Regions from separate parts of the Kribbella sp. NPDC002412 genome, predicted to be linked through region 2. Evidence: predicted binding sites of a transcription regulator. Region 2 holds the regulator's gene; the other holds the start of a gene.
The links. Region 2 encodes HrcA, which represses chaperone genes, less so after heat shock. Its sites were predicted from a motif close to TTGGCACTCGNNNNNNNCGAGTGCCAA; they were not measured.

Region 1 (5,430 bases), on a different contig from region 2:
CCCGCGGGCAACGGCCGCCTACGCCAACCGTCTGCGCGCCGCCGGGACACCGGTGCGGGTCTGCGCGGTCGCCGGGGAAACCCACGCCATGCTGCGTCGTCCAGCCGACTGGAACACCCTGGTCGCCGACTTCACCGCCATGGCCCTTGGTATTTCGACGGTCGACGATGCACAGCCAGCTGCTACCGGCGACGAGTTGCTTGCACAGCACGGTCGGAAGACTCCACTGCCGGCCGCGGTGTGGTCGATCGCGGCGGCGCGTCTCCGGCTGCCGATCGTCGCGCGCTGCAGTGCGGGGAAGGGCACGGCAGCGGGCAGAGACCTGGGGTGAGTGCGCCGCTTACTCCCCAGGTGAACGGCCAGCGGCAGGCCGGTTCTGCCCCTGACCCTGCCCCACCCAGGTGAACGGATCACTTCCCCGACGTGACGGCTTAGTGGCGGGCCTCCGGGAGGCTGCAGCAGCAGACGCAGCACCTCGCCCACCGGAAGCCTCCCGAAGGCCCGCACGTAAGATCGATCATATGTTCGACTGTACTCACGACGCAAGTTCGTGGCGCTATCGGGTGATCCGGTCCAGGAAGGCGAACAGCGCCGGTTTCGCGGCCGTCTCGGTCTCGTCCAGTAGCTCGACGCCGTGCGCGGTGGAGCCCTTGACCACGACCAGCTTCTTGTCCTTGGCAGGGACGGCGGCGAAGTCCTTGTGCACCTCGGCGACCGGCAGGCTGTCGCCGTCGCTGGCCAGGTACAGCGACGGCACCTGGAGCTTTGCGGCCAGCGGCGTGGTCGGCAACCGATGCTCCACGTCGTACCAGGAAGCGCAGCTCAACACCGCGACACCGGAGACCGCTGGGGTGATCATGGAGCCGCCGATCATGGAGATGCAGCCGCCGATCGAGCCGCCGGCCAGCACGACCTCGGTCGCGCCGGCGGCCCGGACCTGGTCCACAACGGCCTGCAGCTCCTTGACCCGATCCAAGCCGGTGAGGGTGCCGTACTCCCACAGCGCGACCCGGTAGCCGCGGGCGACGAGCTCGGTCGCGACTCCGGACCAGTCGCACGGCGATCCGCCCCACTCGTAGGACAGCACGACGGCCCGACCGGCGTCACCCAACTGCACGCCGCTGACCGTGGTGCCGCCGGCAACCGGCGCGGTGAACGCTTTCGCGTCCTGGGACGGGCATGCGGCCATCATCCCGATCGGGGCGGAAGTCGTCGGCGAGCTCGGTGGCGGTACGGCTGGATCGGACCCGCATCCGGCCAGTCCGAACGCGAGGATGACGAAGAGGACCGCGGACCGACCGACGTTCAGCATGGCCACCTCCCAGACGGCAGTTATACAGGTCAACCGGCCGACGCGCTGGGTGCGACTCGACGGCAGGAGTAGGCAATCGCGTCGCGGCCGATGCGCGTGATGATCAGCGTCGCGGTCGCGGTTCCCTTCGGCGCCAGCTTCTTCCGCAGCTGGGCGGGGTCGAGGTCGACGCCGCGCTTCTTGATCTCGAGGGTGCCGACGTCATGGCTACGGACCCACGAGCGCAGGGCCTTCTCCTTGTACGGCAGCTCTTCCAGCACCTCGTACGCCGACGCGAGCGGAGTCGGCACGAGCTTGTCAGCCGTGACATAGGCGATCCGCGAATCCAGCAACCAGCCGTCGACAGCGGCGGCGACTGCAGTCACCAGGCCGGCGCGCACCACAGCGCCGTCCGGCTCGTAGATGTACTGGCCCGCTGGACCGCTACCAGCTTCGGGCGCATCGGTGACGGTCGCGCCGGTAGGCAGCAGCGTCGCCCGGCGCGCAGTGCCGGCGTACAGGCGACCGGACCACAGTGCTGCCTCCTTCACCTCACCGGCGTCACTGATCCACTCGGCCTCCACGCCCTCCGGTACGGCGTCGTGCGGGATGCCCGGCGCGACCTTCACGCACGCCGTGCGGTTCAGGAGCTCGGTGACGAAGGACCACGGTGGCGAGTAGGCGTTGTGGTCGAACACGCGCCGCCCGTCCGCCCGCCGCGCCGGGTCCGCGAACACCACGTCGTACGGCGTGAGGTCGAAGGACTCGGCGTCTCCGACGACCACCTCGCCCGGCAGCCCGAGTGCAGCCAGGTTGGCGCGGGCGGCGTCAGCGGTGGCGGGGTCACGCTCGACTCCGGTGACCCGCAGGCCGGCGCGTGCGGCACTGATGAGGTCGCCGCCGATGCCGCAGCCCAGGTCGACCACGCTGCTGCCTGGCAGTGTCCCTGCGATGCGCTGCGCCCTGTGCGAGCCGACAGTGCTGCGGGTCGCCTGCTCCAGGCCATCTGGCGTGAAGTACATCCGGGCCGCGTCTGGACCGAACTTGGCGGCGGCCCGGTGACGTAACGAGGCCTGTGTGACCGCAGCGCTCACCAGCGTGGCGTCGTACTGCCGGCGAAGCTTCTCGACGAGCTGGAGCTCTCGGCCTGGCTGGAAGCTCGTGCACGCCTCGGCAAGCAGCTCAGCGCCGGCGCCGTCCAGCAAGCCAGTGACTGTCACCCCGTCACTTTAAAGGGGGCTCGAGCAGCTCCTGCTCCAGCTTCGGGTGGACATGGAGTAGAGGCGCCAGTTCATGGCCGAGCGGGTCTTCGGGCCGTAGATGCCGTCCGCGACGAGCTTGTGCCTGCGCTGGACCATCCGGACCACTGCGCGGGTGTTGGTGCCGTAGACGCCGTCGATGGCGAGCTTGGTGCCGTAGCAGAAGTTCAGGTTGCGCTGGAGGACGCGGATCGCGGTGTCCGGGTCGCCGAACACTGTGGAGCCGCGGTGTGGGTCGTCGCCGTACATGAGGTTGCAGTAGGTGCTGGAGGCGCCGTACACGGACGGCATCGGGATGCCCCAGGTCCGGTTGACCGGCACGAGCATGGCTGACCGGCACTGCGGCAGTGCAGCGGCTGCAGCGGCGGCTCTAGTGCTGGCAGTGTCCGCGGCCGGGGCCTGCTCGGGTGGCGCGACGGCCGGCGCGTCCGCACCGGGCGCTGCGGTGGGTTGGTCCTTCGAGGCGCCTGCGGCGACGGCGCCGACCGCGAGCGCTCCGGCCGCGGCCAGGACCGCGACAGTGCGGCCGGACAGTTTGGGCAGAGAGGGAAAGCTGAGGGCCATGGTCTCTCCTCGGGCACCCGGTCCCGGAGCGGCCGGGACGCCGTACAGACAGAACGGTCCCACGGCGACCCCGGGTTGGCCCAGCACTTGACCACATTCCGCAGCGACTTGATCACGCTGCGGCTGACCTTGTGAAAGGCGGGCCGGGTTCGCCGTCGGCGAGATTCTGGCACTCGAGTTGACCGAGTGCTAAAGGCGGCCTAGATTCGGAGTTGGCACTCTCCGGTGGAGGGTGCCAGCGGTCCGGCCCTTGACCCCCGCGACGGCAGGGGAGCGCGACCATCGCAGAACCACAGACAAGCGAATCGACCGTGGAGGTCAGCAAGTGTCGGTCACGATCAAGCCGCTCGAGGACCGCGTCCTCGTCGCGCCGCTCGAAGCCGAGCAGACCACGAAGTCCGGTCTGGTGATCCCGGACACCGCCAAGGAGAAGCCGCAGGAGGGCGAGATCCTCGCCGTCGGTCCGGGCCGGATCGACGACAACGGCAACCGCGTCCCGCTGGACGTCGCCGTCGGCGACAAGGTCATCTACTCCAAGTACGGCGGCACCGAGGTCAAGTACGACGGCCAGGACTACCTGATCCTGGGCGCCCGCGACATCCTCGCAGTCGTCAGCAAGTGACGACTGCTCGCTGTTCCTGACTGACACCGCCCTGGTGCCGTACCGGCGCCGGGGCGGAGTCGGTCTGGGGCCAGCGAGCTCGTACTTGTCACGAAGAGCGAATTTCAGAGAGGGACTGGATTTTTCATGCCGAAGATCCTCGAGTTCGACGAGAACGCGCGGCGCGCCCTGGAGCGCGGCGTCGACAAGCTCGCGAACACGGTGAAGGTGACGCTGGGGCCGAAGGGCCGCTACGTCGTGCTGGACAAGAAGTGGGGCGCTCCGACCATCACCAACGACGGTGTCACCGTCGCCCGTGAGGTCGAGCTGGACGACCCGTTCGAGAACCTTGGCGCGCAGCTGACCAAGGAGGTCGCCACCAAGACCAACGACATCGCCGGTGACGGCACCACCACCGCGACGGTGCTGGCGCAGGCGCTGGTGCACGAGGGCCTGCGGGCGGTCGCCGCCGGCGCCAACCCGATGGGCCTGAAGCGCGGTATCGAGGCGGCCGTCGAGGCCATCTCCGCCAAGCTGGTCGACACCGCCCGCGCGGTGGACGACAAGGGCGACATGGCGCACGTCGCCACCATCTCCGCCCGGGACGCCGAGATCGGCGCCCTGATCGCGGACGCCTTCGACAAGGTCGGCAAGGACGGTGTGATCACCGTCGAGGAGTCGAACACCTTCGGCACCGAGCTCGAGTTCACCGAGGGCATGCAGTTCGACAAGGGCTACATCTCGCCGTACTTCATCACCGACGCCGAGGCCGGCGAAGCGGTGCTGGAGGACCCGTACATCCTGATCCACCAGGGCAAGATCTCCGCGATCGCGGACCTGCTGCCGCTGCTGGAGAAGGTCGTGCAGTCCGGCAAGGCGCTGCTGATCATCGCCGAGGACGTCGAGGCCGAGGCGCTGTCCACCCTGGTGGTCAACAAGATCCGCGGCAACTTCACCTCGGTGTCCGTCAAGGCGCCGGGCTTCGGTGACCGCCGCAAGGCGATGCTGGAGGACCTGGCCGCGCTGACCGGCGCGCAGGTGGTCGCCCCCGAGGTCGGCCTCAAGCTGGACCAGGTCGGGCTGGAGGTGCTCGGCACCGCTCGCCGGATCGTCGTCACCAAGGACAACACCACCGTCGTCGAGGGCGCCGGCGCGGCCGACGCGATCGAGGCCCGGGTCAACCAGATCAAGGCCGAGATCGAGCGCACCGACTCCGACTGGGACCGCGAGAAGCTGCAGGAGCGGCTGGCCAAGCTGGCCGGTGGCGTCTGCGTGATCAAGGTCGGCGCGGCCACCGAGGTCGAGCTGAAGGAGAAGAAGCACCGGATCGAGGACGCGGTGTCCGCGACCCGGGCCGCGATCGAGGAGGGCATCGTCGCCGGTGGCGGCTCCGCTCTCGTGCACGCGGCTGCCGTGCTGGACAACAGCCTGGACCTCGAAGGTGACGAGGCCACCGGTGTCCGGATCGTCCGCAAGGCGATCGTCGAGCCGCTGCGCTGGATCGCCGAGAACGGCGGTTACGAGGGCTACGTGGTGACGTCGAAGGTGGCCGAGCTCGAGTCCGGCAGCGGCTTCAACGCCGCCACCGGTGAGTACGGCGACCTGCTGGCCCAGGGCGTGCTGGACCCGGTCAAGGTGACCCGGTCCGCGCTCGCCAACGCCGGCTCGATCGCCGCGCTGCTGCTGACCACCGAGACCCTGGTGGTCGACAAGCC
Region 2 (5,430 bases):
AGCGGGAAGGAGTCCGTGCCGTACGACGGCGGCGCCGACTCCTCGACCAGGTCGCCGACGAAGTACACGTCGGCATCCGGTACGACGACCACCGTGTCGCCGGACGTGTGCGCGTTGCCGAGGTGCAGCAGCTCGACCCGGCGGTCGCCGAGGTCGATCACCTTCGCGACGGCGAACGTCGTACCGGCGAGGTTCTCCTCGGCGGCCGCGTTCTCGTGCAGGTAGACGGTGGCGTCGGTGAAGACGCTGTTGCCGACCACGTGGTCGAAGTGGGCGTGGGTGTTCACCACCCAGCGGACCGGCGCGTCGGTGAGCTCGCGGATGTGGCCGAGCAGCTCGGACGCCTGCTCGGCGGTCGCGCGGGTGTCGACCACCAGGGCGCCGTCCGCGCCGACGACCAGGCCGACGTTGAGGTCCCACTCGTCGTACCGGCGGACCCAGCAACGATCCCCGACCTCGGTCCACGTACTCATGAGGCCGAGGTTACTTGCTCAGCACATCGCCCCTGACCACCTGCTCCCGCTCGACGCCGCGGAGCAGCAGGCCGACGTTGTCGCCGGCGTTCGCGACCTGCACCGTCTTGCGGAACATCTCCAGACCGGTCACCTCGGTCTGCAGCAGCGGCGAACCCGCGCGGCTGAGCAGCACCTGGTCGCCGACCGCGACCGTGCCGGCGATCACCCGGCCGGTGACGATCGTCCCGCGGCCGGTGATCGAGAACACATCCTCGACGGTCAGCTCGAACGCGCCCGGCGGCACACGGTCCTGCGGCCGCGTCCCGGGGGAGGTGTTCGCCGGCGGCTCGCGGTCGCGCTTCCAGAACTTCCATCCCATACACCGACCCTAGACGCGGGGAAGCCCTATCCACGGGACGGAATCGCACTTGAAGGCCGGTCGGGTGGCGCTTAGTGTCGCGGTGGCGATTCCGCAATCTTTCCGAGCCTGGAACCGAAACTTTCGAAGGGCGGACGGCGTGACGACACGACGTGCACTGGTGGTCCGGGGCGGGTGGGAAGGACACTCCCCGGTCGAGGCGACCGACCTGTTCATTCCCCACCTGCGTGAGAACGGGTACGAGGTGACCGTCTCCGACACGACCGAGAGCTACCTCGACCTGGACGGCACCGACCTGGTCCTGCAGTGCGTCACGATGAGCCAGATCGAGCCCGAGCACTTCAAGGGCCTGGACGCGGCGATCCGCAAGGGCACCGGGTTCGCCGGCTGGCACGGCGGGATCTGCGACTCGTTCCGGAACAACGCCGACTACAGCTTCATCACCGGCGGCCAGTTCATCTCGCACCCGCACGGGTTCACCGACTACCGGGTCGACATCGTCGCCGAGCACCCGATCGTCGAGGGCATCACGCACTTCGACGTGCACACCGAGCAGTACTACGTGCACTACGACCCGACGAACACCGTGCTGGCCACCACCACGTTCCGCTCGCACCCGGACTACCCGTGGATCGAGGGCGCCGTGATGCCGGCCGTCTGGACCAGGACCTGGGGTGCGGGCAAGGTGTTCGTCTGCACCGTCGGCCACAAGCTGGACGACCTCGAGGTGCCCGAGGTCCGGACCATCATCGAGCGGGGGCTGCTGTGGGCGAGCAAGTGACGCGCGTCGGCATCGTCGGCACCGGGGTCATCTCCGGCACGTACCTGGACCACCTGGACAAGCTGCCCGGCGTCGAGGTGGTCGCGGTGGCCGACCTCGACGTCAGCCGCGCCCAGGCGATCGCCGACAAGAACCCGGGCATCCGCGCCCTGTCGTCCGGCGACCTGTACGCCGCGGACGACGTCGACATCGTGCTCAACCTGACCATCCCGGCCGCGCACGCGGCGGTGCACCAGGCCGCGATGGAAGCCGGCAAGCACGTGTACGGCGAGAAGCCGCTGGCCGTCGACCGCGCCGAGGCCGAGCCGCTGCTGAAGTACGCCGCCGCCAACAACCTGCGCGTCGGCTGCGCACCCGACACCGTGCTCGGCACCGGCACCCAAACCGCCCGTGCCGCGATCGACCGCGGCGACATCGGTGTGCCGACCGCTGCGACCGCGTCCTTCGTCACGCCCGGCCACGAGCTGTGGCACCCGGCGCCGGAGTTCTACTACCAGCCCGGCGGCGGCCCGGTGCTCGACATGGGCCCGTACTACGTGACCAGCCTGGTCACCCTGCTCGGTCCGGTACGGCGGGTGGTCGCACGCGCCGGCCAGTCGCAGCAGGAGCGGAAGATCCACACCGGTCCGCGCGCCGGCACGACCTTCCCGGTCCAGGTGCCGACGCACGTGACCGGCGTACTCGAGCACGAGTCGGGTGCGCTGACCACGCTGCTGATGTCGTTCGACGTGTGGGCCGCGCGGTCGCCGCGGATCGAGGTGCACGGGACCGAGGGCAGCCTGTCGGTGCCGGACCCGAACGGCTTCGACGGCAAGGTCGAGATCGCCACCGCCACGAACCGTGACTGGATCGAGCTCCCCGTCGCCGGTGGGTACGCCGGAGCCGGCCGTGGGGTCGGGGTCGCGGACATGGCCCGGGCGATCCGCAACGGTGAGCCGCACCGGGCCGACGGCGCGCTGGCCTACCACGTGCTCGACGTCCTCGAGTCGGTGCTCGAGGCGGCCGCGCAGGACCAGCCTGTCGATGTCGCGAGTACGGTCGCCCGCCCGGCCGCCGTACCGTTGGGGGCATCGCCCGAAGTCGCGTGAGACCCGCCCCACGCCGCAAGCTGGCACTGGCGGCTACTACGGCTCGGTAGACTGGCACTCGAATGAGCTGAGTGCCAAGGGTCGACGCTGAGAGAGGGTGGTGCGCGTGCTGGACGAACGCAAGCTGGATGTTCTCCGCGCCATCGTCGAGGACTACGTGGCGACCCACGAGCCGGTCGGCTCGAAGACGCTGGTGGACCGGCACAACCTCGGAGTGTCGCCGGCCACCGTGCGTAACGACATGGCCGCGCTGGAGGAGGAGGGGTACATCACCCAGCCGCACACCAGCGCCGGCCGGATCCCGACCGACGCGGGATACCGGCTGTTCGTGGACAAGCTGAGCACGGTCAAGACGCTGTCCCCGGCCGAGAAGAAGGCGATCACCTCCTTCCTGGCCGGAGCGATCGACCTGGACGACGTCGTCCGCCGGACCGTGCGGCTGCTCGCCCAGATCACCCGCCAGGTCGCGATCGTGCAGTACCCGTCGCTGAACCGGTCGAGCGTCCGGCACATCGAGGTCGTCACGATGAGCCCGCGCCGGCTGCTGCTGGTGCTGATCACCAGCACCGGCCGGGTCGAGCAACGGATCGTCGAGCACCCGAACGACGTCGACGAGCAGCTGATCGCGGACCTGCGGTCGCGGCTCAACACGGTCCTCGCCGGGCAGCGGCTGACGGAGGCGACCACGTCGCTGGCCGCCGTACCCGAGCTGTTCGCCCCGGCCGACCGCTCGCTGGTCGCGTCGATCGTCACCACGCTGCTGGAGGCGTTCACCGACGAGGTCGTCGAGCAGCGGATCGCGGTCGGCGGCGCCGCCAACCTGACCCGGTACGGCGACGACTTCGAGCGCAACGTGAAGCCGGTGCTGGAGGCGCTGGAGGAGCACGTCATTCTGCTCAAGCTGCTCGGTGAGGCGACCAACCCGCAGACCCTGACGGTCCGCATCGGGCACGAGAACCCGTTCGAGGAACTGGCCACCACCTCGGTGGTCGCGACCACGTACGGGTCCAAGTCGGAGGCGCTGGCCACGCTCGGCATCGTCGGCCCGACCCATATGGACTATCCGAGCACGATGGGCGCTGTCCGGGCCGTCGCGCGCTACGTCAGCCAGATCCTGGCCGACTCCTAACGAATACAACCCCTGGTCTGGAGTATGAGCACCGATTACTACGCCGTCCTGGGTGTCAGCCGCGACGCGACACCGGACGAGATCAAGAAGGCGTACCGCAAGCTGGCCCGCCAGTACCACCCGGACGTGAACGACTCCGAGGACGCGCACCACAAGTTCCAGGAGATCGGCCGCGCCTTCCAGGTGCTGAGCGACCCGCAGAAGCGGCAGATGCACGATCTCGGCGGTGACCCGTTCGCGGCCGCCGGCGCGGGTGGCGGGCCGGGCGGCTTCGGCCAGGCCTTCACCTTCACCGACATCATGGACGCCTTCTTCGGCCAGACCGGCGGGGCGACCCGCGGGCCGCGGCCGCGGACCCGGCGCGGCCAGGACGCGCTGATCCCGCTGCGGATCGACCTCGGCGAGGCCGCGTTCGGCACCACCCGGGAGCTGAAGGTGGACACCGCGGTGCTGTGCCCGACCTGTTCGGGCTCCGGCGCGGCGGCCGGCTCCGAGCCGGTCACCTGCGACATCTGCCACGGCCGCGGCGAGGTGACCCACACCCAGCGGTCGTTCCTCGGCGAGGTGCGGACGATGCGGCCGTGCCCGAACTGCCGCGGCTTCGGCACGATCATCCCGAACCCGTGTGTCGAGTGCTCCGGCGACGGCCGGGTCCGGTCCCGCCGGACCGTCACCGTGAAGATCCCCGGCGGCGTCGACACCGGCACCCGGGTGCAGCTGTCCGGCCAGGGCGAGGTCGGTCCCGGCGGCGGCCCGGCCGGCGACCTGTACGTCGAGATCGAGGTCGAGCCGCACGACATCTTCACCCGCAACGGCGACGACCTGCACTGCACGGTCACGCTGCCGATGACGGCGGCCGCGCTCGGGACGACGATCGACCTGCCGACGCTGGAGGGCGAGACGACCCCGCTGGAGATCCGCCCCGGCACCCAGTCCGGTACGGCGATGACGCTGACGGCCCGTGGTGTCCCGCGGCTGCGGCACGCCGGCCGTGGTGACCTGATCGTCCAGATCGTGGTCGAGACCCCGACCAAGCTCGACGACTCGCAGGCCGACCTGCTCCGGCAGTTGGCCGGGATCCGCGGCGAGGAGCGCCCCCAGGGCCAGGTCCAAGCCACCCACAAGAGTGTCTTCGGCCGCCTGCGCGACGCCTTCGGCGCCCACTAGGAGATGGGCGTCGCAGTCTTCTTCTGCGCGGAACTGGCTGGTGACGAGCTCGCGCTCGACGGTCCGGAGGGCCGGCATGCTGCGGTGGTACGGCGGATCGCGCCGGGGGAACGCATCCGGTTGACCGACGGGCGCGGGGCCTGGGCTGAAGGTGCGGTGACGGCTGCCTCCAAGGCGGGGGTGACGGTTGCCGTCGACAGCCGTGGGAGTGTGCCGGCGAGCCGGCCGCGGCTGGTCGTCGTGCAGGCGCTGCCCAAGGGGGAGCGGGCCGAGCTCGCGGTGGAGATGCTGACCGAGGTCGGCGCGGACGTGATCGTGCCGTGGAACGCGGAGCGCAGCCAGTTCCGCAGCAACCCGGAGCGCTCCGCGAAGACGCTGGCCAAGTGGCAGGCGTGGGCTTTCGAGGCAAGCAAGCAGTCGCGGCGGGCGTG

Region 1: groES (co-chaperone GroES) is a predicted target of HrcA. The motif match lies at 3,281-3,307, and genes of this name have one in related genera.

Annotation. Positions count from the first base shown of each region.
Region 1 is NZ_JBSFBL010000013.1:127-5,556, reverse strand. It holds gene ACWCOV_RS13010 (alpha/beta hydrolase) at 1-331, shown strand, start outside; gene ACWCOV_RS13005 (alpha/beta hydrolase) at 557-1,312, opposite strand; gene ACWCOV_RS13000 (class I SAM-dependent methyltransferase) at 1,342-2,511, opposite strand; gene ACWCOV_RS12995 (peptidoglycan-binding domain-containing protein) at 2,521-3,114, opposite strand; gene groES (co-chaperone GroES) at 3,440-3,736, shown strand; gene groL (chaperonin GroEL) at 3,863-5,430, shown strand, end outside.
Region 2 is NZ_JBSFBL010000020.1:91,554-96,983, reverse strand. It holds gene ACWCOV_RS18280 (MBL fold metallo-hydrolase) at 1-473, opposite strand, end outside; gene ACWCOV_RS18275 (EF-Tu/IF-2/RF-3 family GTPase) at 484-834, opposite strand; gene ACWCOV_RS18270 (ThuA domain-containing protein) at 974-1,615, shown strand; gene ACWCOV_RS18265 (Gfo/Idh/MocA family protein) at 1,600-2,703, shown strand; gene hrcA (heat-inducible transcriptional repressor HrcA) at 2,810-3,832, shown strand; gene dnaJ (molecular chaperone DnaJ) at 3,857-4,999, shown strand; gene ACWCOV_RS18250 (16S rRNA (uracil(1498)-N(3))-methyltransferase) at 5,003-5,430, shown strand, end outside.